4 regions of the Lysinibacillus capsici genome follow, and region 1 is predicted to be linked to each of the others. Evidence: riboswitches for the same ligand, from Rfam matches in the RefSeq annotation. Region 1 holds a riboswitch; each other region holds the start of a gene.

Evidence for each region. A riboswitch is a leader RNA that binds a small molecule or an ion and turns the genes downstream of it on or off. The one in region 1 is predicted to bind S-adenosylmethionine.
Region 2: linked by a shared signal. The riboswitch ahead of LCP48_RS20525 (bifunctional homocysteine S-methyltransferase/methylenetetrahydrofolate reductase) and the one ahead of metK (methionine adenosyltransferase) in region 1 are both predicted to bind S-adenosylmethionine.
Region 3: linked by a shared signal. The riboswitch ahead of LCP48_RS22000 (cyclase family protein) and the one ahead of metK (methionine adenosyltransferase) in region 1 are both predicted to bind S-adenosylmethionine.
Region 4: linked by a shared signal. The riboswitch ahead of LCP48_RS18555 (methionine ABC transporter ATP-binding protein) and the one ahead of metK (methionine adenosyltransferase) in region 1 are both predicted to bind S-adenosylmethionine.

The regions. Positions count from the first base shown of each region.
Region 1 covers NZ_CP084108.1:3,608,611-3,614,026, reverse strand. The annotation lists gene LCP48_RS17710 (alpha/beta hydrolase family protein) at 1-465, shown strand, start outside; gene pckA (phosphoenolpyruvate carboxykinase (ATP)) at 531-2,117, opposite strand; SAM riboswitch class I at 2,507-2,625, shown strand; gene metK (methionine adenosyltransferase) at 2,884-4,080, shown strand; gene LCP48_RS17695 (gamma carbonic anhydrase) at 4,261-4,773, opposite strand; gene LCP48_RS17690 (alpha/beta hydrolase) at 4,908-5,416, shown strand, end outside.
Region 2 covers NZ_CP084108.1:4,144,403-4,149,818, reverse strand. The annotation lists gene LCP48_RS20535 (globin-coupled sensor protein) at 1-1,244, shown strand, start outside; gene LCP48_RS20530 (protoporphyrinogen oxidase) at 1,482-2,876, shown strand; SAM riboswitch class I at 2,976-3,076, shown strand; gene LCP48_RS20525 (bifunctional homocysteine S-methyltransferase/methylenetetrahydrofolate reductase) at 3,166-5,013, shown strand; gene metH (methionine synthase) at 5,006-5,416, shown strand, end outside.
Region 3 covers NZ_CP084108.1:4,438,920-4,444,335, reverse strand. The annotation lists gene LCP48_RS22010 (Cof-type HAD-IIB family hydrolase) at 1-507, shown strand, start outside; gene LCP48_RS22005 (DedA family protein) at 569-1,165, shown strand; gene LCP48_RS22000 (cyclase family protein) at 1,196-1,933, opposite strand; SAM riboswitch class I at 2,025-2,130, opposite strand; gene LCP48_RS21995 (YuzC family spore coat inner layer protein) at 2,212-2,616, opposite strand; gene LCP48_RS21990 (helix-turn-helix domain-containing protein) at 2,731-4,302, opposite strand; gene LCP48_RS21985 (ABC transporter substrate-binding protein) at 4,767-5,416, opposite strand, start outside.
Region 4 covers NZ_CP084108.1:3,744,754-3,750,169, reverse strand. The annotation lists gene LCP48_RS18580 (acyl-CoA dehydrogenase family protein) at 115-1,899, shown strand; gene LCP48_RS18575 (arsenate reductase family protein) at 2,081-2,437, shown strand; gene gcvH (glycine cleavage system protein GcvH) at 2,519-2,899, shown strand; gene LCP48_RS18565 (toprim domain-containing protein) at 2,991-3,332, shown strand; gene LCP48_RS18560 (thioredoxin family protein) at 3,347-3,658, shown strand; SAM riboswitch class I at 3,715-3,818, shown strand; gene LCP48_RS18555 (methionine ABC transporter ATP-binding protein) at 3,901-4,929, shown strand; gene LCP48_RS18550 (methionine ABC transporter permease) at 4,919-5,416, shown strand, end outside.

The DNA.
Region 1 (5,416 bases):
TATGCCGTAGATGTACTCAAACAATTCTGCAATGACAATATCCATGTTTTTGGTTTTTCACGAGGTGGTATTATGGCTCTGTGGACAGCCATTTTAAGAAGGGATATTACTTCTGTTGTAACATGGGCAGGTGTTTCTGATGCAACGGCCACCTATTGGGAACGTACAGATATGCGAAGGATGATGAAGCGCGTTATTGGAGGAACACCTAATCGTGTACCAGAAGCATATGATGCAAGAACACCTCTTTTTGAGATAGAGCGAATAACAGCTCCCGTTCTTATCATTCATGGCTATCGTGATGAAAATGTGGATATTGAACATGCCAGACAATTGGCATTTTTTTTAGAGGAAGCAAATAAATCATTCGAAACTTGGTATGATCTTCACTATGCACATCAATATCCACCAGCAAAAAATCGTGAAACTGTCCGTGCTCTTTGCAAGTGGATGAAACAACAATAAAGCGTAGAGAAAACAAAAAGACAAAGGGAACGAATAATTTGTTCCCTTTGTCTTTTATATAGACGTTACTTTAATGGGCCACCAAGTGCAGTGATGGCTTCAGAAACGTTTGAGAATTTCTTGAAGTTTTCGTTGAATAAGCCTGCAAGCTCAGCAGCTTTTGCATCGTATGCAGCTTTATCTGCCCAAGCTTCACGAGGATTTAACACTTCTGAAGGTACTCCTTCAACTGCTGTTGGAATGTGTAAACCAAACACAGCATCTTGTGTTGTTTCAACATCTGCTAATTTACCATCGATTGCTGCACGGACCATTGTACGTGTGTAAGAAAGTTTCATACGGCTACCTGTGCCATATTCGCCACCAGTCCAACCAGTGTTTACTAAGTATACCTGTGCACCGTGCTCGTCAATTTTTTGACCTAACATTTCTGCGTATACTGTTGCAGGAAGCGGAAGGAATGGAGAACCGAAGCAAGTAGAGAATACTGGTTCTGGCTCAGTCACACCACGTTCAGTTCCAGCAAGTTTAGAAGTGAACCCACTTAGGAAGTGATACATTGCTTGTTCTTTTGTTAATTTACTGATTGGAGGTAACACGCCAAATGCATCAGCTGTTAGGAAGATGATTGTTTTTGGATGACCTGCAACAGAAGGATCAACGATATTTTCGATGTATTGGATTGGATAAGCTACACGTGTATTTTCTGTTAGTGAACCATCGTCATAGTCACAAATACGAGTTTCTGGATCAACAGCTACGTTTTCTAATACAGAGCCGAAGCGGATTGCATTGTAGATTTCTGGTTCTTTTTCAGCAGAAAGGTTGATTGTTTTTGCATAGCAACCACCCTCAATGTTGAACACACCATTATCAGACCAACCGTGTTCATCGTCACCGATTAGCTTACGATCAGGATCAGCTGATAACGTCGTTTTACCAGTACCAGATAGACCGAAGAATAACGCCACATCGCCAGCTTCACCAACGTTTGCTGAGCAGTGCATTGAAAGAATACCTTGTTGTGGTAATAAGTAGTTCATGATACCAAAGATAGATTTTTTCATTTCACCAGCATATTCTGTACCACCAATTAAAATAATTTTCTTTTCAAGTGATACGATGATGAATGTTTCAGAAGCAGTGCCATCAACCGCAGGATCTGCTTTAAAGTTAGGAGCTGAGATGACAGTGAAGTCAGCAACATGAGAAGCTAATTCATCTGCTGTTGGACGGATAAATAATTGATGAGCAAAAAGATTGTGCCATGCGTATTCATTAATAACTTGAATGCTTAATTGTGAATCTTTGTCAGCACCTGCAAAGCCTTTGAATACAAATAACTCGTCACGTTCTTTTAAATATTTTATTACTTTTACATATAGGTTATCGAACACTTCAGAAGAAATTGGTTGGTTTACTTTACCCCAGTCAATTTGATCTTTTGTGCTTTCTTCTTCTACCGTATATTTATCTTTAGGTGAACGACCAGTGTATTTGCCAGTTTCTGCACGAACTGCGCCATCTACTGTTAACATTGCTTCACCACGAGATGTAGCTTTTTCTGCTAATTGTGGTACTGAAAGTTGAACATTAATGTTACCGCCGTTTAATAATTCCTTCAGTTCGTTTGCAATTTCTACTGAATTCATCGATTAAATACCATCCTTTTTTATAGTATTCCCTTGATTTAGAGGGATTTTTTCTTAATTTCAAAAATAGTATAACACAATTGCTTAAATAATCTATACTAATTAAGAAATTATTTTAGAGTTTTTACCACTTTTCAATAAACTGACAAAAAATAATGTTTTTCGAGGAGAATACCATCAATCCTACTGTAATTAGGCATGAAAATTGAGCCACACATATGTTACCACAAGTAGCTAGGTATGTTGTAGGGATTAATTTGCTTCTATTTACATCATCATCCAAGTATGAAAAGTTTTTGTGTAATAAGTTCTTTCCTTTCTATACAGTAATACATAAGAAAATATTTGACAACGTTCGACCTTTTCAGTAACATGAGATTGAACGGATACTCTTATCCCGAGCTGGTGGAGGGTCAGGCCCTGTGAAACCCGGCAACCTGCATGAACTATTTCACGACATGCGTTGGTGCCAACCTGATGCAAGGGAACATCCCTTGAACGATAAGAGTGAAAGGTTACGCAGTCATTATTCCTTTCCTCATGTAAAGTAACGTGAGAAAAGGATTTTTTTATTGTTAAAAATTAATGTAAAGGTAAGTATATGTAGTTCTTTCCTTATTATAATGACGGATCTTTCGAAATCCTCGTGTTAAAAGCAGCAGTAACGGCTTGAGAGTTCAATCCTTAGGAGCGGACTTGACATGGGTAATGAGTACCGTATTCATACACAACTACTTATTGTAAGAGTATTTAGGAGGAAAACCAAATGACAAACCGTCGACTGTTTACATCAGAGAGTGTAACAGAAGGACATCCAGATAAGATTTGTGACCAAATCTCGGATGCCATTTTAGATGCTATTTTAGCAGAAGATCCAAATGCACGTGTAGCGTGTGAAACAACTGTAACAACAGGATTAGTATTAGTAGCAGGAGAAATTACAACTTCTACTTATGTAGATATTAAAGGTATTGTTCGTGACACTGTAGCTGAAATTGGTTATACACGAGGTAAATATGGCTTTGATGCTGAGAACTTAGCGGTGCTTGTGGCTATTGGTGAACAATCACCTGATATTGCTCAAGGTGTTGATCAGGCATTAGAGGCACGTGAAGGCTCTATGACAGATGCAGATATTGAAGCAATTGGTGCTGGTGACCAAGGCTTAATGTTTGGCTATGCATGTAATGAAACACCAGAGCTAATGCCATTACCAATTAGCTTGGCACACAAATTAGCACGCCGTTTAACAGAAGTACGTAAATCCGGTGAACTTGCCTATTTACGTCCTGATGGTAAAACGCAAGTAACGATAGAATATGATGACAATAATGTACCGGTTCGCGTGGATACAATTGTTATTTCAACACAGCATGATGAAGAAGCAACACTTGAACAAATTCAAGCAGATTTAAAAGAATTTGTTATTGCACCAGTTGTACCAAGTGAATTATTAGATGCTAATACGAAATACTTTATCAATCCAACTGGCCGTTTTGTAATTGGTGGACCAAAAGGTGATGCTGGATTAACAGGACGTAAAATCATTGTTGATACATACGGTGGTTATGCACGTCACGGTGGTGGTGCCTTCTCAGGTAAGGATGCAACCAAGGTAGACCGTTCAGCGGCATATGCAGCACGTTATGTAGCGAAAAACATCGTAGCAGCTGGCTTAGCAGAGCGTGCTGAAGTGCAACTTGCCTATGCGATTGGCGTTGCGCAGCCTGTTTCGATTGCTGTCGATACATTTGGAACAGGTAGAGTGAAAGAAAGCGAGATCGTTGAATGGGTACGCGAGCTATTCGATTTACGCCCAGCGGGTATCATTAAAATGCTTGATCTTCGTCGTCCAATTTATAAACAAACTGCTGCGTATGGACATTTTGGTCGTACAGATTTAAATGTACCATGGGAGCAAATTGATAAAGCAGACGCGTTACGAGAAAAAGCACGTTTATAAACTATTGAACTAAAGTAATGAAGTCATTAAAAAATTATTCTAATGTATTAATAAACAAAGGAGCAATATTGCTCCTTTTGTTTTTTTATAAAAAATACCTCGCTAGGATTCGTGAACGTATTCGGTACACGAAAACGCGAGGGATTTTTTCGTTGGTATTAATTTTTTTGTGTAGATTATTTATTTCTGAATTGATTTATAATATTGACCCTTTTCTGCGTATTCTCGTACGATGCGTTCCATATCCTCTTTATCCTCAGCATTTAATTCTCGGACAACTTTTGCTGGACGACCTAATGCTAGACTATTTGGAGGAATGACTTTACCAGGAGGTACTAGGCTTCCTGCCCCAATAAATGCACCTTCTCCAATCTCAGCTCCGTCTAAAATAATGGATCCCATACCAATTAAGGCATTTTTGCGAATTGTACAACTATGTAAAGTGACTTGGTGTCCAACTGTTACCTCATCTTCAATAATGAGCGGATATTTTGGGCTTTGGTGTAAACAGCAAAGATCTTGAATACTGACACGTTTACCGATAATCGTTGGGGAAACATCACCACGAATAACCGTATTAAACCAAATGGTTGTTTCGGCGCCAATTGTTACGTCGCCCGTAACAGTTGCGTAATCAGCAATGAAAACAGACGGATCGATCTTTGGCGTTTTATCTTTAAATGGATAAATCATGAAAATCGCCTCTTTTCTTTCTATAATGTAGTATTATCGTATCAAATACGCAACTTTATGGAAATATAAAATTAAAATATGCTATTTATTTCGATATAATCAAAGTGTAATTATTTTTTAGGAGGACTATGTAAATGTGGAAATGGGAAGCTGATGGACAAGCAAAAGCTGTGATTGCTATTCTTCATGGTGCTTATGAAAATCACCGTTGGTATGCATGGCTGATAGAAAAATTAAGATTAGAAGGCTTCCACATAGTCATGGGGGATTTACCGAATCATGGGGGTAATGCAAGGTTTGCTCGAGTCCATGATGAAGACTTCAAATTGTACAATAAGTATACAAGAAACCTGATTGAGAATGCTTTTTCATATAATTTACCAACCTTTGTAATAGGTCATGGACTAGGTGCAACATTAATCCTCCATACACTGCAAAAGAGACAATATGAATGTGCAGGCATTATTTTAACATCACCTTGGTTGCAACTAAAGCTATTACCAGGTAAATTAACAAATGCTTTAACAAGTCTAAGTGCGTTAACAGCCAATGTGAAACTAACACATGATATTACATTAGAGAAATTAACGCGTAGTGTTGAAGGCAGAGAAGAAATGAAAGATGAGGTACCGCTCATGTCGGT
Region 2 (5,416 bases), 540 kb from region 1:
ACACAGTGAAAATGGATTTGTCCTCTCGTCAATCGATGGCGAAGCAAATTGAAATGCTGAACTTAAAGAAGAACGACTTACAATATTTAAAAGCTTTCCAGCCAATAGTTATGGATAATGTAGATCACATCGTAAACCGTTTTTACAACATGATTGGAACAGAGCATCATTTGGTAGATATTATCAGTCATCATAGTTCTGTAGAAAAGCTTAAAGTAACATTACGGCAACATATTATTGAAATGTTTAACGGAACCATTGATGAGATGTATTACCAAAGGCGTGTAAAAATTGCAAAGGTGCATGTCCACATTGGGCTTAGAACACAGTGGTATATCTGTGCATTCCAAGATTTATCGATATCATTTATTGATTTAGTCGAAAAAAATATAGAATTTCCACAAGATCAATTTAATACGATCAGAGCTATATCGAAAATTTGTAATTTTGAGCAACAACTCGTTTTAGAAGCTTTTGAAAACACTGTGGAACAACTGAAAGAAAAAATGGTTCATGAAAAAGAAGCGATTGAACGACAGATTGTAGATTCTTCGGAAGCACTTGCAGCTATCTCACAGGAAACCAATAATTCATTTTCCTGCTTAAGTAAGCAATCTGACGAAATTAAACATTTGGCAAAAAAATCACTCGATGTGTCTACACTGGCTGAAAACCAAGCACTTGAGGGTCGCGAGCGTTTAAAAAATCAATCACAAAATATGCTCAATATTAGTCATTCTCTTCATGATATAGAAGAAAATATTGAACAATTATCAGGTATGTCTAAGGAAATGGAAACAATCATGAGTGTTGTGACCAATATTGCGAATCAAACAAATCTATTGGCTTTAAATGCTGCAATTGAAGCAGCACGTGCTGGGGAAGCGGGAAAGGGCTTTAGTGTAGTGGCCGATGAAGTACGTAAATTATCAATTCAGACAAAAGAATCTGTTACAGCAGTGGCTTTGTTATTGAAAAAGACAGGTGAACGAACAGAGAAACTAGAGTATTCTTTGACAAATATTCAAGATGAAGTTGCAGCAGGTGAAGAAAATATGTTACAAACTGAAGGCCAATTTACGAGTATATTGGGAGCCATGACAGAGGCAAAAGATCAAAATGAGTGTATGGCAACAAAAATACAAGCAATTGTAGGCATATTAAGTGAATTAGGCACTTCATTTACTGAGGTAACAAATTCAGCAGAAAAATTAGCGAGCTTTGCGCAAAATTTAAAAGGATAGACTATTAACAACATCCTATTTTTTATGTTTTTAGACGTAATAAACACTATAGTACCTATTAAAATGTTTGTTGTGAAGCCATCGTTATAGAGGATCAATCTTATAGAGATTCAGAAAGTAAGAGCTATTTCACTGAAGAAATAGCTCTATTTTTGCTAAATTTGTAAAGGGTTTAACGTAATTTTCAATGAAAAAAAGATTATACTGTAGAAAGAATGAATAATAGGGGCGGTTATGATGAAAACAGTTGTTGTTTTAGGCGGCGGTATTACAGGACTATGTACAATGCATTATTTGCAACGTCAAGTAAAGGAACATAATTTAGATGTTCGTCTAGTGCTTATAGAAAAAAATACATATTTAGGAGGCAAATTATATTCAGCACATGAAAAAGGTTTCATCATGGAAACGGGTGCTGATTCTATTGTAGCCCGTCATCAAGGCGTTATGGAACTCGTGCGGGAACTTGATTTTGAGGCGGAACTAGTTTACAACGAAACAGGTATTTCTTATATTTATACGAATAATGAGTTACATGCTATTCCGGCAGATTCAACTTTTGGAATACCGATGAGTTTAGCATCCTTAGAGGAAAGTACACTTATTTCCGAGCAAGGAAAAAAAGAAGCGTTGAAGGATTTAACATTGCCAAACAATAGCTTCACAAAGGAAAGTTCAATCGGTGAATTTTTAACTTACTATTTAGGAGAGGAACTGGTGAAAAATCAAATTGCACCAGTCCTTGCAGGTGTTTATTCGGGAGATTTACATCAGCTTTCTATTGGCTCTACTTTACCGTATTTGATTGATTATAAGAATGATTATGGAAGTATTATTAAAGGCTTTGATGCGAATCGTGAGCAATTTGTTAAAGCAGCGAACAAAAAATTTATATCCTTTAAAAAAGGTTTATCTTCTTTAATTGATCGACTTGAACAAACCTTATCCGATGTAGAAATTATCAAGGGTGTTACTACTTTAAATGTTCAAAAACAAGATAAGAAATACACTATTTCCTTAGCTAATGGTGAAATTATTGAGTCAGATTATGTCGTTTTAGCATTACCGAACGATACTGTCCAAAATCTGCTACAGGATGAATCTTTAAACCGCTATTTTGATCGATTTACGACAGCATCAGCGATTACTATCTATCTAGGTTTTGATGTGCCAGATGCTAAATTGCCAGCAGATGGAACAGGTTATATTGTTTCCCATAATTCAGACGTTACTTGTAATGCAGCAACTTGGACTAGTCGTAAATGGAAGCATACATCGAAAGAAAATAAATTACTTGTGCGACTCTTTTATAAGAGCATCAATCCAGCCTATGAGCAACTACGTGCCATGACGGATGAAGAATTGGCAGCAGTTGCTTTAGAAGATGTGAGAAAGAGCCTAGGAATAGAAGAGCAGCCAACCGTTATGAATGTAACAAAATGGATTGATCAAATGCCTAAATATGATCTAGCGCATCGTGAGGCATTACAAGGGTTACTACAAGAATTACATGAGAAATATCCTAATTTATCGATTGCAGGGTGCTCATATTTTGGCGTAGGTATTGGTGCTTGCATTCAAAACGGGAAAAAAATTGGCGAAGAGCTTGCAAAGGAACTTGCCAATTTCTAAGTTTTTAAGTGAAAAAAAACTTTGTTATGTGAAATAGTCTTGACTCATTCGTCAGTAAACGATATGATTCTTTTAATTATTTAAAAAATTCATACTTAATTCTTATCAAGAGAAGCAGAGGGACTGGCCCATTGAAGCTTCAGCAACCAACTTTATTGTCAGGTGCTAAATCCAGAAGACCGTTGAGTCGAAGATGAGAAGGAACAACAATGATGAATCGTTAAAGCCTTCTTTTTTTATGAAAGAAGGCTTTTTATTATATAGAGACATAGGAAGAGAGGCTAATTTTATGGGATTGCTTGAAAGGTTAAAAACGCATGTATTGACGGCAGACGGTGCAATAGGCACAGTGCTATACGGCTATGGATTGGAGTATTGCCATGAGGAAATGAATGTTCAGAGACCCGAGTTAATTGAAAAGATTCATAGAGAATATATTGCAGCTGGTGCTGACATCATTCAAACGAATACGTACGGTGCAAATGCCATTAAATTAGCTCGCTATGGATTAGAATCACGTGTTCAACAATTTAATGAAGCTGCTATCACCATCGCAAAACGAGCAGCGGCTGATGGCGGTCAATTTGTTTTAGGAACAATTGGTGGTATTCGGGGAATTCGTAAAAGTGATGCAACCTTGGATGAAATATTAGCGACTATTGAAGAACAAGCAAGAGTCTTACTTGCAGGGAATCCAGATGGCCTTTTACTTGAAACTTATTATGATTTTGAAGAATTAACAGCAACCTTAAAGATGCTACGAGAAAAAACAAAATTGCCGATTATTGCACAAGTTTCTATGCATGAGCCTGGTGTTTTACAAAATGGGGTGTCTTTAAATAATGCTCTCCATGAGCTTGAAGTCTTAGGTGCGGATATTGTTGGTGTCAATTGTCGACTAGGTCCACACCATACAATTCAGGCATTTGAAGGTGTAGAACTTCCTCATAAGGCATTTATGTCGGCCTACCCGAATGCATCACTTCTGGACTTAGAGGATGGGCGTGTCGTTTATGAGTCAGAGGCTGATTATTTTGGTCGAGCGGCTGTTGAATTGCGTGATCAAGGTGTGCGCTTAATAGGGGGCTGCTGTGGTACAACACCCAAACATATTGCAGCAGCAAAGAAGTATTTAGAAGAGTTATCACCGGTTCAGGAGAAGCATGCGAAGCCTAAAAAGATTGAGATTGTTCGGGAAGCGGAGCCAACAAAGTATGAGCCTCTTCATGAAAAAGTTAAACGTGAACGCTCTGTCATAGTAGAGTTGGATACACCTAGACATTTAGAGATTGACGGGTTCCTTGAAGGAGCAAAGCAATTATATGATGCAGGTGCAGATGTAGTTATGATGGCAGACAATTCATTGGCCTCTCCACGTATTAGCAATATTGCAATGGGCGCATTGTTGAAGAGCTCACATGGTGTACGCCCACTAACTCATATTACATGTCGAGACCGTAATTTAATTGGTCTACAATCTCATTTAATGGGGTTAAATGCTTTAGGTATTCATGATGTGTTGGCCGTTACGGGTGATCCAACGAAAGTAGGAGATTTCCCAGGTGCGACAAGTGTTTATGATGTATCTTCCATGGAGCTAATCCAATTAATTAAGCAATTAAATGAAGGGGTCTCTTTCTCAGGTAAGCCACTTCGTAAAAAAGCAAATTTTTCAGTTGCTGCTGCATTTAATCCAAACGTCCGTGTGTTAGAACGTGCTGTGAAACGCTTGGAGAATAAAATTGAGCATGGGGCAGACTACTTCATTTCTCAACCAGTATATACGAAAGAGAAAATTGTAGAGATTTATGAGGCAACAAAGCATTTACAAGCTCCCATTTATATCGGTATTATGCCTGTTACGAGTTATAAAAGTGCTGAATTTTTACATCATGAAGTGCCAGGTATCAAATTATCTGAAGATGCCTTAACAAGAATGAAAGCATGTGGAGAAGATAAGGAAAGGGCGACATTGGAAGGGATTTCCATAGCAAAAGAATTAGTAGAAGTGGCTACGCAATATTTCAATGGGATTTACCTTATTACACCATTTTTACGTTACGATGTGACATTAGAGTTGATGAAATATATAGAGCAATTGGATGAACAGAAAAAAGGAGTAAGTATACATGGCTAAGCACTCGATTGAAGAGCAATTAGAGAAACGTATTTTAATTCTTGATGGCGCGATGGGAACAATGCTACAAAATGAAAATTTAGCAGCAGAGGATTTTGGTGGCGAGGAACTTGATGGCTGTAATGAAAATCTTGTGCTTACTAGACCAGATGTCATTGAAAAAATTCACCATAAATACCTAGAGGCAGGCGCAGATATTATTTGTACAAATACATTTGGTGGGACGCCTCTTGTGTTAAATGAATATGATCTTGGCACAAAAGCAGAAGAAATTAATAAGCGTGCAGTGGAAATTGCTCGCCAAGCAGTGGATCGTTATTCCACATCGGATTGGCCACGTTTTGTCGCAGGGGCTATGGGGCCAACAACAAAAACGTTATCAGTAACAGGTGGTATTACATTT
Region 3 (5,416 bases), 830 kb from region 1:
GTACAGGCTTTTGCACAGAAACAGCAGCATAGCCTAACATTTTTTACAGAGCAGCTATCCATGAATAGCATACAAAGTCCAGTAGCTTTAAGAGCGATGCAAGAAACTTTATCTTTACGGGATTTTCCACTTATAAATGAAAGAATTGTAGATGAAGAGGTTTTTCTCATGTGTTTATATGCGGATGAGCTGGCAGAAAAAAGATATACTAGCCAATTTTCGAATATATTTTTACAGCGTTGGCATCCTTATATTGTGAATGTATTACAGCAGGATGTTTCGAAGTCTATAGCTATTAAAGCGGTGCTTGATTATTTTAATATTGACCCTAAGAATGCGATTGCCTTTGGGGATGGGGATAATGATATTGATATGTTGGAGTATGTAGGAGTAGGAATTGCTATGGGAAATGGTAGTAAAGCTCTAAAAAGAGCTGCCAATTTTGTTACAAAGAAATCTACGGATGGCGGTATCAATTTTGCTTTACGTCAGCTTCAAGTCATTTAGAGCGCTGAGGTTACACTATATATAGCAGGTAGATTTTAATAAATTTTAGGTGGGATGATTTATGGCACATCACGTGCAGTCTCTAATTGAACATTACGGATACTTTGGGATTATCGTGATTCTAATTGGAGGTATTGTTGGGGTGCCACTTCCTGATGAGGTGTTTCTAACTTATGTAGGCTATAGTGTTTACCGAGAAAGTCTTGAACACATTCCTGCTTTGGGCAGTGCAATGATTGGTGCGGTTGGAGGCATTACCTTAAGCTACTATATTGGTTATCGTTTTGGCTTACCGTTACTGCAGAAATATGGCCCTAGAATTCATATTACAGAGCAAAAAATTGACTTTACGAAAAAGATGTTTACAAAAATAGGACCTACCCTATTATTAATTGGCTATTTTATTCCAGGAGTACGCCATTTGACAGCATATATTGCGGCTATTAATAATTATCCTTATAGAAAGTTTGCGCTTTTTGCCTATATAGGGGCATTTATTTGGACGTTCACATTTATATCATTAGGAGAGATGCTTGGAGAGAAATGGCGATTTGTTGGATACTATTTAACTCATTATAGTATCTATCTTATCCTTTTATTTATTGTAGGGATGCTTATTGCTTACTTTTTATTCAAAAAAAGAAATGGACAAACATAAAAGTCGGTATACGCTATACCGACTTTTATGTTATGGCAAAATAGCAAATGAGCGCACAGGGAAGCCAGATGCTTTTTCTGGCTTAGGTACGATATTGAAGATGATAGCGCCTTTCGCAGGTAGCTTGTCTAAATTAGTCATTAGCTCAATTTGATAGGTGTCTTGGTCAAGCACAAAATATTCGCCATCTAGCTTGCCATTTTTACGAAAATTAGCAGCAGAGTCTGTATCGAATGTTTCATGACCAATTGCGCTTACCTTACGTTTTGTTAGTAAAAACTGTAAAGCTTCTAAACCCCAGCCAGGGATATGGTTATGTCCATCTGCATCCTTATTACTGAAAGCCTCTTTATCTGGCCAGCGCTTACTCCAATCTGTACGTAATGCAACAAATGTTCCTGATTCAATTTCTCCATGCTTGTCCTCAAAATTAAGAATATCTTCTACACTTAATGTAAAATCATGGTTGCTCGCAGCCTCTTGTGATTTATCAATAACAACAAGGGGGAGAACAAGCTCTTTTAGTTCTAATTCTTCTAAGTAGCGAGTATCTCGCACAAAATGAATGGGTGGGTCGATATGTGTGCCATATTGACCAGGGAACGTGAATTGTTGAGCGAAGAAACCATCCTTATGAGAAAATAATGTTTCAAATTTAGCGTCCTCAAACATAAAAAAATGTGGTGAATTAGGGCCGAAAGTATGTGTTAAGTCAACCCACTGTTTCGATTTTAATAATTCCAATGCTTGCAAAAGTTCATTCGACATCGATTTCCCTGCTTTCTGTAAAAAATAGTGGTAAATAAAAAGGAGTCCCCTAATAGAAGAGGACTCCTGCTTGAAACAACGGTAGTTCTTCTTCTCATCTTCAAGGCTGATCATTTTGCCAATTGGAATTAGCACCATACTGTTAGCTGGTTGCTGAGACTTCATCGGGCCAATCCCTCCGTCTCTCTTGATAAGAAAAGTAATATAAGAATTTTCAGAAATAACAATACAAACACTTTAGCATAGTTTTTTATAGTTTACAAGTTCACTAGGAATTTTCACCAATTCAAATTTAAGGTGACTCCACAACAATCATGATCAATAAGACGTATTCTAAAACTGTCTGGTGTATAGTTTGTTTCAAATTTCACCGTAATGCCTGTTGATGTGATTAATTTTTCAACCTCTGTTTTATTTGAAAGTTGAGCAGCATTCATTAAATCATGTGCGAATTGTTGGGAGCTATCTATTTTATCCGTAAGTAATTGGGCTTGTTGCATCATCGCCTTTATCCGTGATGCTGAAGCTTTTAATTTGTGTGTATCGATAGGTGGAAAAGGATTATTGGTCGGCATTGCTAGATGTTGCGAAAAGGGTCTAGTGGTAAAATGATTAGCGATAGGCGATGTTGGATAATGATAGGGATGCACAAAATACGGATAAGGATTGTAATACAAGGTCATTCCTCCTATCCTATAACTGATACCTTATCTTATGTAGCCAAACGGCTTTCGGTGTTATTAGCAGTGCAATGTTTAGGACAAACATTTAAAAAGGAAGCTAAAGTAAGCTTCCTTTTAGCCAAGTACATTCAAGACATCATCAATTTTTTTACTATGTGATAAAATGCCATAATTCATCCATGTTAAAAAGTCTACTTCATAGACACAGTTGCTTTTAACGGCAGCTAGGTTTTTCCAAGTAGGAGTTTTTAAAATAGCACGTTCCTCATTTTCATAAATGGAATGTTGTTTATCAAAGGTAATAAATAAATGATCAGCATCTAATTGCAACAATTGAGCAAATGTCAGTTGTGCTTTACGTTGATTGTGCGGAATACTCCATACTAGTGAATGTGGCATTAAACCTAAGTCACGATATAAAATGGGGCCCGTATAGCCACATTCAGGGCCCGCGTATAGAGTAATGCCAATGGCTGAAATACGGAGAAATGCCACACTTTGCCTATAAACAGATTTGCTAAGAATTCCTTTTGCTTGTTGTACTTTATCTTCATATTGTAGGATTACGTCTTGCATCAAGGAGGTTTTTCCTGTTAGATCTGCAATTTTAAATAAAGTAGATTGCCAATTCTCTCCAGGGTGTGAGAGATGGCAGACGGGGGCTACCTCATTTAAATGGTGAAAGGATTCCCAACGCTCTACACCAGAATCTAGCATAATTAAAGTCGGCTTATAGTAAAGGAGTCGATCCATTTCTCTATTTTGTACATCGATATCTGGCACTTCCTGTAGACCTAAATAGTCTTGTTTTCCCCATTTTGCATGACTGAATTGAGCAATTGGCGTAATCCCAAGCGCAACAAAGAAATCTTCTAAGAATGGTGCAAATACACGTAGATGGCTGCTTTGATTTCTTCGATATTGTCCTGGAGAGATGCCGACATGTTCTTTAAAACGACGATTGAAATAATACTCATTATTAAATCCGACAGATTGGCTAATTTCAAATACTCGATCATTTGTTGTCATTAATAGTTGCTTAGCTTTTTCAATACGTATGTTATTTAAATAGTGAAGGGGAATTTGTCCCGTAATATCTTTAAAAATGCGCGTATAATTCCACCTTGGTACGTCAGCTAGCTGTGCTAGCTGCTCAACTGTCCACTCCTTTTCAAAATGTTTATGTAAATGGTTAATGGACTGCTCAACAGATTGGCGATCATTTTTTTGCATCTGCTTGGGTATGGTTTGATGTAAGAGCAATAACATCAGCTCTTGAAAGTGCACATGCTGCTCAAAAATCGTGTGTTCATGCTCCGCTAACCGGTTCTGATAGATGACTTCTAGCAGTCTATGACATTGTGAAAAGGGGAGAAGATGTCGTTCGATGATACTTGTAAAATGACTATATGAATTCTGACTATTGCTGAGATTGACAATGTTGAATTGTAATTGATAAAAACAAAGGTGCTCACTTTGAATGTGGATACTAACCGTGTTATTTGGCGGTATCAATATGCACTTTTCTTCACTAAAATGAATGGTGTCATGATCTATTTCTAGTTTTCCACTACCATTCATTACGATGAAAAGTGTATAGAAATCACTACTAATCAATAATTTTTTTGATGATTGAATTGCATAAGAGATATTTTGTAACGTATAAACATGTGTTAAGTTACCCATTGATAATTCACCCCTTTGTGTTGAATTGGCATAACAACACAAAGAAAGCCCTCATTAAGAGCGTTCTTCATATTGTTGAAAAAGATCATATGACTAGTAGAAAAAGCCCGTTTAGCAAGGCAAGGGGTTGATTTCCGCTCCGCCAGCGTCCTTTCCAGGGGGCGTCCGATGAGCCGCTTCACTCACTTACGTTCGCTCCAGGGTCTCATCTGTGACACTAAATCCCCTTGGAGTGACGCTGGCTCCACTCCAATCAACTATGCTGCTAACGTGTCTTTTCTTCTTTCGTACTAGCAGTAGGGAACAAAAAAGTCTATTAAAGAGAGAATAGGCACTTATTTCAATGTGAAGAAGTGATGAGTGACAACACCTATCCATGTTCTCCTTCACAAAAGTGCTATTGATTATTTTGTTTTTTAACACTAAGCCAAAGAAAGCCCTCGTTAAGAGCTTTCTTTTGAAAATTATTTGACGAACCATTTCTCTAGATCATCATACTTTAGCAAATTGGCTGTGATTGCGCCTGATTGCCAATATGTGCGGTCAGCGATATAGACGTGCCCATTTTTTACAGCAGGGAGTGTTTTCCATAGTGTACTATCTAACCATTTAATAGCTTCTTGGTTTTCTTTAGACTCCCATGTACCGTTTGAAGGGAAAAGGATGATATGATCCGCATCTAATTCCGTGATAGCCTCTTCTGATAAGACCTCTTGGGACTCTGCCATATCATGGGCTAATGGATGTGGTGTTAAGCCTGTCTCTGTGTAAATATAGCCAGAGTAGCGATTTTTAATGCCAAATAGCGCTAATGTATTATCTGCTACATTTAGTCGTACAACAGCGACTGTTTCGTCTCCAATTGATTCATCTAGTTTTGCTTTTAAATCGGAAACACGTTGTTCATATCGATCAACCATTTCTTTTGCTTTATCTGGAATATTTAAAACATTAGCTATTGTTTTTGCAATTTCACGTGGATCTTGTAGAATATCTTCCTTCAAGCGGTAAGTAGGCGCTACCTTTGAGTACTCCTCATACTTTGCTTTATCTGCGGCACCATCTACAATGATTAAATCAGGCTTGGCTTGTAATAATGTTTCCATGCTACCAG
Region 4 (5,416 bases), 140 kb from region 1:
CAGCTTGAGGTGTACTGTTTACGGTTGCCTCCGAACATTGTATACGTCAAGCTTTTCTATACATGATCATTAGGGGAATCAACTAACAAAAAGATATATTGGGAGGAATTAATCATGACTGAAAAAACAACTGATTTCATTAAAGGCGGCGGATTTCTTATTGAAGATGTGGAATTAGATCGTGTATTTACACCGGAAGATTTCACTGACGAGCATAAAATGATTGCTAAAACAACAGAGGAATACGTTACAAATGAAGTTTTACCAGTAGTGGAAAATTTAGAGCACCATGAATTTGAACATTCAGTGCGTCTCCTAAAAAGTGCAGGCGAATTAGGTTTACTTGGAGCAGATGTGCCTGAAGAATACGAAGGGCTTGGATTAGACAAAGTTTCTTCCGCTTTAATCGCTGAAAAAATGTCTGTTGCAGGTGGTTTCTCTATCACACATGGTGCTCATGTTGGTATTGGGTCATTACCAATTGTTCTATTTGGTAATGAAGATCAAAAGAAAAAATATTTACCTAAGCTTGCTTCAGGTGAATTAATCGCTGCCTATGCATTAACAGAGCCAGGTTCAGGTTCAGATGCTCTAGGTGCAAAAACGACTGCAAAATTAAATGAAGCTGGCACACATTATATTTTAAATGGTGAAAAACAGTGGATTACGAATGCAGGCTTTGCTGATGTATTTGTGGTCTACGCAAAAATTGATGGCGATAAATTCTCTGCCTTTATCGTAGAACGTGCCTACAATGGTGTTTCAGTTGGTCCTGAAGAAAAGAAAATGGGGATTAAATCATCATCAACTCGTACATTAGTATTGGAAGATGCGGAAGTACCTGTAGAAAATCTATTAGGCGAAATTGGTCGTGGGCATATCATTGCGTTCAATATTTTAAACATTGGTCGTTATAAACTAGGTGTGGGCACAATTGGCGGATCGAAGCGTGCATTGGAGTTAGCTATTCAGTATACAAACCAACGTCAGCAGTTTAAGACAAAGCTTTCTGATTTCAATCTGACAAAAGAAAAATTATCAACAATGGCTTCTCAATTGTATGCTTCTGAATCATTAAACTATCGTACTGTTGGACTATTTGAGGATCGCTTAAGCCAGTTAAGCCTGGAAGAGCAAAAGCAAGGAAAAGTAATTGCAGGTGCGATCGCCGAATATGCGATTGAATGCTCTATTGCCAAAGTATTCGGTTCAGAAACATTAGACTATATTGCTGATGAAGCTGTCCAACTTCATGGCGGTTATGGCTTTATGGCTGAGTATGAGGTAGAGCGTATTTACCGTGATTCTCGTATTAATCGAATTTTTGAAGGTACAAACGAAATTAACCGCATGATTGTACCTGGTACATTTATGAAAAAGGCGCTAAAAGGTGAGCTGCCATTATTACAAGTGGCTCAAAATTTACAGCAAGAGCTGCTTATGCTAATGCCAGAGGAAATCGGTACAGAGCCGTTAGCACAAGAAAAATATTTAGTGAAAAATGCCAAGAAAATTGCTGTCTTAGCTGCAGGCTTAGCAGCCCAACGCTTTGGTGCAAAGCTTGATCAAGAGCAAGAAGTATTGGTAAACATTGCGAATATAGCTAACCAATTATTTGCAATGGAATCAGCTGTCTTACGTACAGAGAAGGCAATTGCTCGTGACGGTGTTGAAAAAGCACATCAAAAATTGCTATACACACAAATTTTCTGCCAAGAAGCATTCGCAGAAATCGAAAAGGAAGCAAAAGACACAATTCTTGCATCAGCAGATGGCGATGCAGCCCGTATGACATTATCTGCACTGCGTAAGCTAACGCGTAATAATCCATACAATCTAATTGTGAAGAAGCGTGAGGCTTCCGTTAAATTAATTGATGCTGAAAAATATATTGTTTAGTGCAAATTTAACCTAGCTATCTGCAAAAGATAGCTAGGTTTTTTTATATGAGATGGATAATCGTAAAAGGAGCGGATAAATTTGCACAACTGGTGGATAAACTTACAATAAAGAGTGAAGTTCACCATTCAAAACAACTATGATGGTATACTACAGAAAAAGACAGAAGAGGAGCATTGTAATGACGATTCAATTTTTCCATTATCCGAAATGTACAACATGTAAAAAGGCACAGAAGTGGTTAAATGAGCATGAGGTTTCCTATGAAGAGGTACATATCGCAGAGCAACCTCCCACTAAAGAAGAATTAACAGCTATTTGGCAGGCTAGCGGACAGCCTTTGAAGAAATTTTTTAATACCTCAGGTATGAAATATCGTGAGCTTGGCTTAAAGGACAAGTTAGCCGAAATGACGGAGGATGAGCAGCTTGAGTTATTAGCTTCAGATGGTATGTTAATTAAACGTCCCATCGTCACAGATGGAAAAAAAGTTACTTTAGGTTTTAAAGAAGTAGATTTTGAGCAAGCTTGGAAATAACCGTATTAAACCTTGTATTTAGAGGAGAAGTATGGCACACTGAAAGTGAATATATTACATATTTATGGAGGGGTTTTTTGCATGAGCACACCTAAAGACTTACGATACTCTGAAGAACATGAATGGGTAAAAGTAGAAGATGGAAAAGTACGTATTGGTATTACTCACTTCGCACAATCTGAATTAGGAGATATCGTATTCGTTGAGCTTCCACAAGTTGGCGACGAAATCAAAACAGATGATCCATTCGGTAGCGTAGAATCAGTAAAAACTGTTTCTGAATTATATGCACCAATCTCAGGTACTGTAGTGGAAGTAAATGCAGATTTAGAAGATAGCCCAGAATTCGTTAATGAATCACCATATGAAAAAGCATGGATGATCGTTGTTGAGCCTGCTGATGCATCAGAAGTTGAGAAACTAATGACAGCAGAGCAATACGAAGAAATGATCGCTGAATAAGACAAGCCATAATCGAAAAACGTCGGCAACTACCGGCGTTTTTTGTTATATAATGACTTATAAGTGGGGATCTCTAAATGGAGGTGGCGTAATGTTCGAGGGAAAATGCTTGATAGTAGAAGGGCGTTCAGATAAGCTACAAATTGAGCCTATTTTGAATGAGAATGTTACAATACTATGTACGAATGGTACAATTGGTGTGCATCAATTAGAAGAACTACTGGATCCCTATGAGGGCTGTGAGCTATTTACTTTTTTTGATGCAGATACTTCTGGGGATAAGCTACGTGCATTAATGGACAGACATTATCCAGAAGCTGAGCATCTGCGCACAATGCCAACATACAAGGAAGTAGAAACGACACCAAGAAAAGTCCTAGCGATGATTTTACTGCGTGCACATTTTTCAATCCATAATGAATATATTTTGTAAGGTTGCGTGAGTAAATGGAAGAATGGTCAACAGAGCAGTGGGAAACGGCTAAACAGTCGGGAGAGAGAACTGCATTTTATTTATATACACCGATGTGTGGAACATGTGCAGTGGCATCTAAAATGATGTCCGTTATTGAACAATTACTGCCACAGCTACAAATTGGGAAAGCAAATATCAACTTTTTGGAACACATTGCCTATGAGCATCAAATTGAAAGTGTTCCATGTCTACTCATCAGTGATGGCGGAAAAGTGACAGAAAAAATTTATGCCTTTCAATCCGTACCATTTTTATATGAATTGTTAAAAAAATCAATTGACTGAACTTTACTAGCGTGGTAAAGTATCAAATATATTACTAAAACATTAAATATATCGAACTCTTATGAAGAGTGGCGGAGGGAAGTGCCCTATGAAGCCCGGCAACCATCACAATGTGAAAAGGTGCCAAATCACTCAAAGATTTTTCTTTGAAAGATGAGAGAACGGTTTAACGTATCATACGTGACCCCTTCTACTTGTCTGTGAGTGAAGGGGTTTTCTATATGAGAAAAGGAGTATTCGCTATGATCCAGCTTCAAAATATTACAAAGAAATACAAAACAGCAAATGGCGAATTAACGGCAGTCAAAGACGTCAACCTTACTATTAATAAAGGTGAAATTTTTGGCATTATCGGCTATAGTGGTGCTGGTAAAAGTACCATGATTCGTTTATTAAACGGTTTAGAGAAACCGACAGCAGGAACAGTAACGGTGAACAATCAAGAATTTTCATCGATAAAAGGGCAAAAGCTTAGAGCGGCTAGACAAAAGGTAAGTATGATTTTCCAGCATTTCAATTTACTTTGGTCGAGAACAGTTGCCGAAAATATTGCATTCCCTCTAGAAATCGCAGGCTTCCCAAAGGCTCAACGTGAAGCACGTGTGAAGGAATTGATTGCCCTTGTAGGCTTAGAAGGGCGCGATAAGGCATATCCATCCCAGCTTTCTGGTGGACAAAAGCAGCGTGTTGGAATTGCACGTGCATTAGCGAATAATCCAGAGGTTTTACTATGTGATGAGGCGACTTCCGCACTCGATCCTGAAACAACGGATGCTATTCTTGATTTACTCGTAGATATAAATGAACGCTTAGGCTTAACGATTGTCCTGATTACCCACGAAATGCATGTCATTCGCAAAATTTGTCATCGTGTAGCGGTGATGGAGGCAGGCGAAATTGTGGAACGTGGTGAGGTATTGCAAGTCTTCCAAGCCCCACAGGCAGCTATTACTAAGAAGTTTGTATCTCAAATTACAGACACTAAGGAAACACAAGATACGGTAGCACAAATTAAAACAAACTATCCAACTGGGCAACTTGTCAAACTTATTTTTGTTGGTGAAAAAACAGAACAGCCTGTCATCTCACATCTTGTGAAACAATTTGATGTAGAAGTAAGTATTGTTCACGGAAATATTTCGCAAACAAAAAATGGTGCATATGGTACATTGATTGTGCAAATTGATGGCTCTCAGACAAACGTCACTGAAGCCCTTCGTTATTTAAATACAGTGGAAGTACAGACGGAGGTGATTGAAAATGCTAACTAATCTCTTTCCGAATGTAGACTGGGAAAATATGTGGCAAGCTACGTATGAAACATTATACATGACAGCTATATCAACGGTTGTGACATTTATTCTTGGGTTAGTCATTGGTATTGTTCTATTTTTAACTAGTCCCAATCAGTTATGGGCAAATAAAATCGTTAACTTTTTAACAGGATCACTCGTAAATATTTTCCGTTCCATTCCATTTATCGTATTAATTATTTTATTAATTCCATTTACGAAATTTTTACTAGGTACAATTCGAGGAGCGAATGCGGCGTTACCTGCATTAATTATCGGTGCAGCACCGTTTTATGCTCGTATGGTATTAATTGCGTTACGTGAAATTGATAAAGGTGTGATTGAAGCAGCTCGTTCAATGGGGGCGAAAACTTCTACAATTATTTGGAAAGTATTGGTTCCTGAATCATTACCAGCCTTGATTTCTGGTATCACTGTAACGGCTGTTGCTCTTGTAGGTTATACT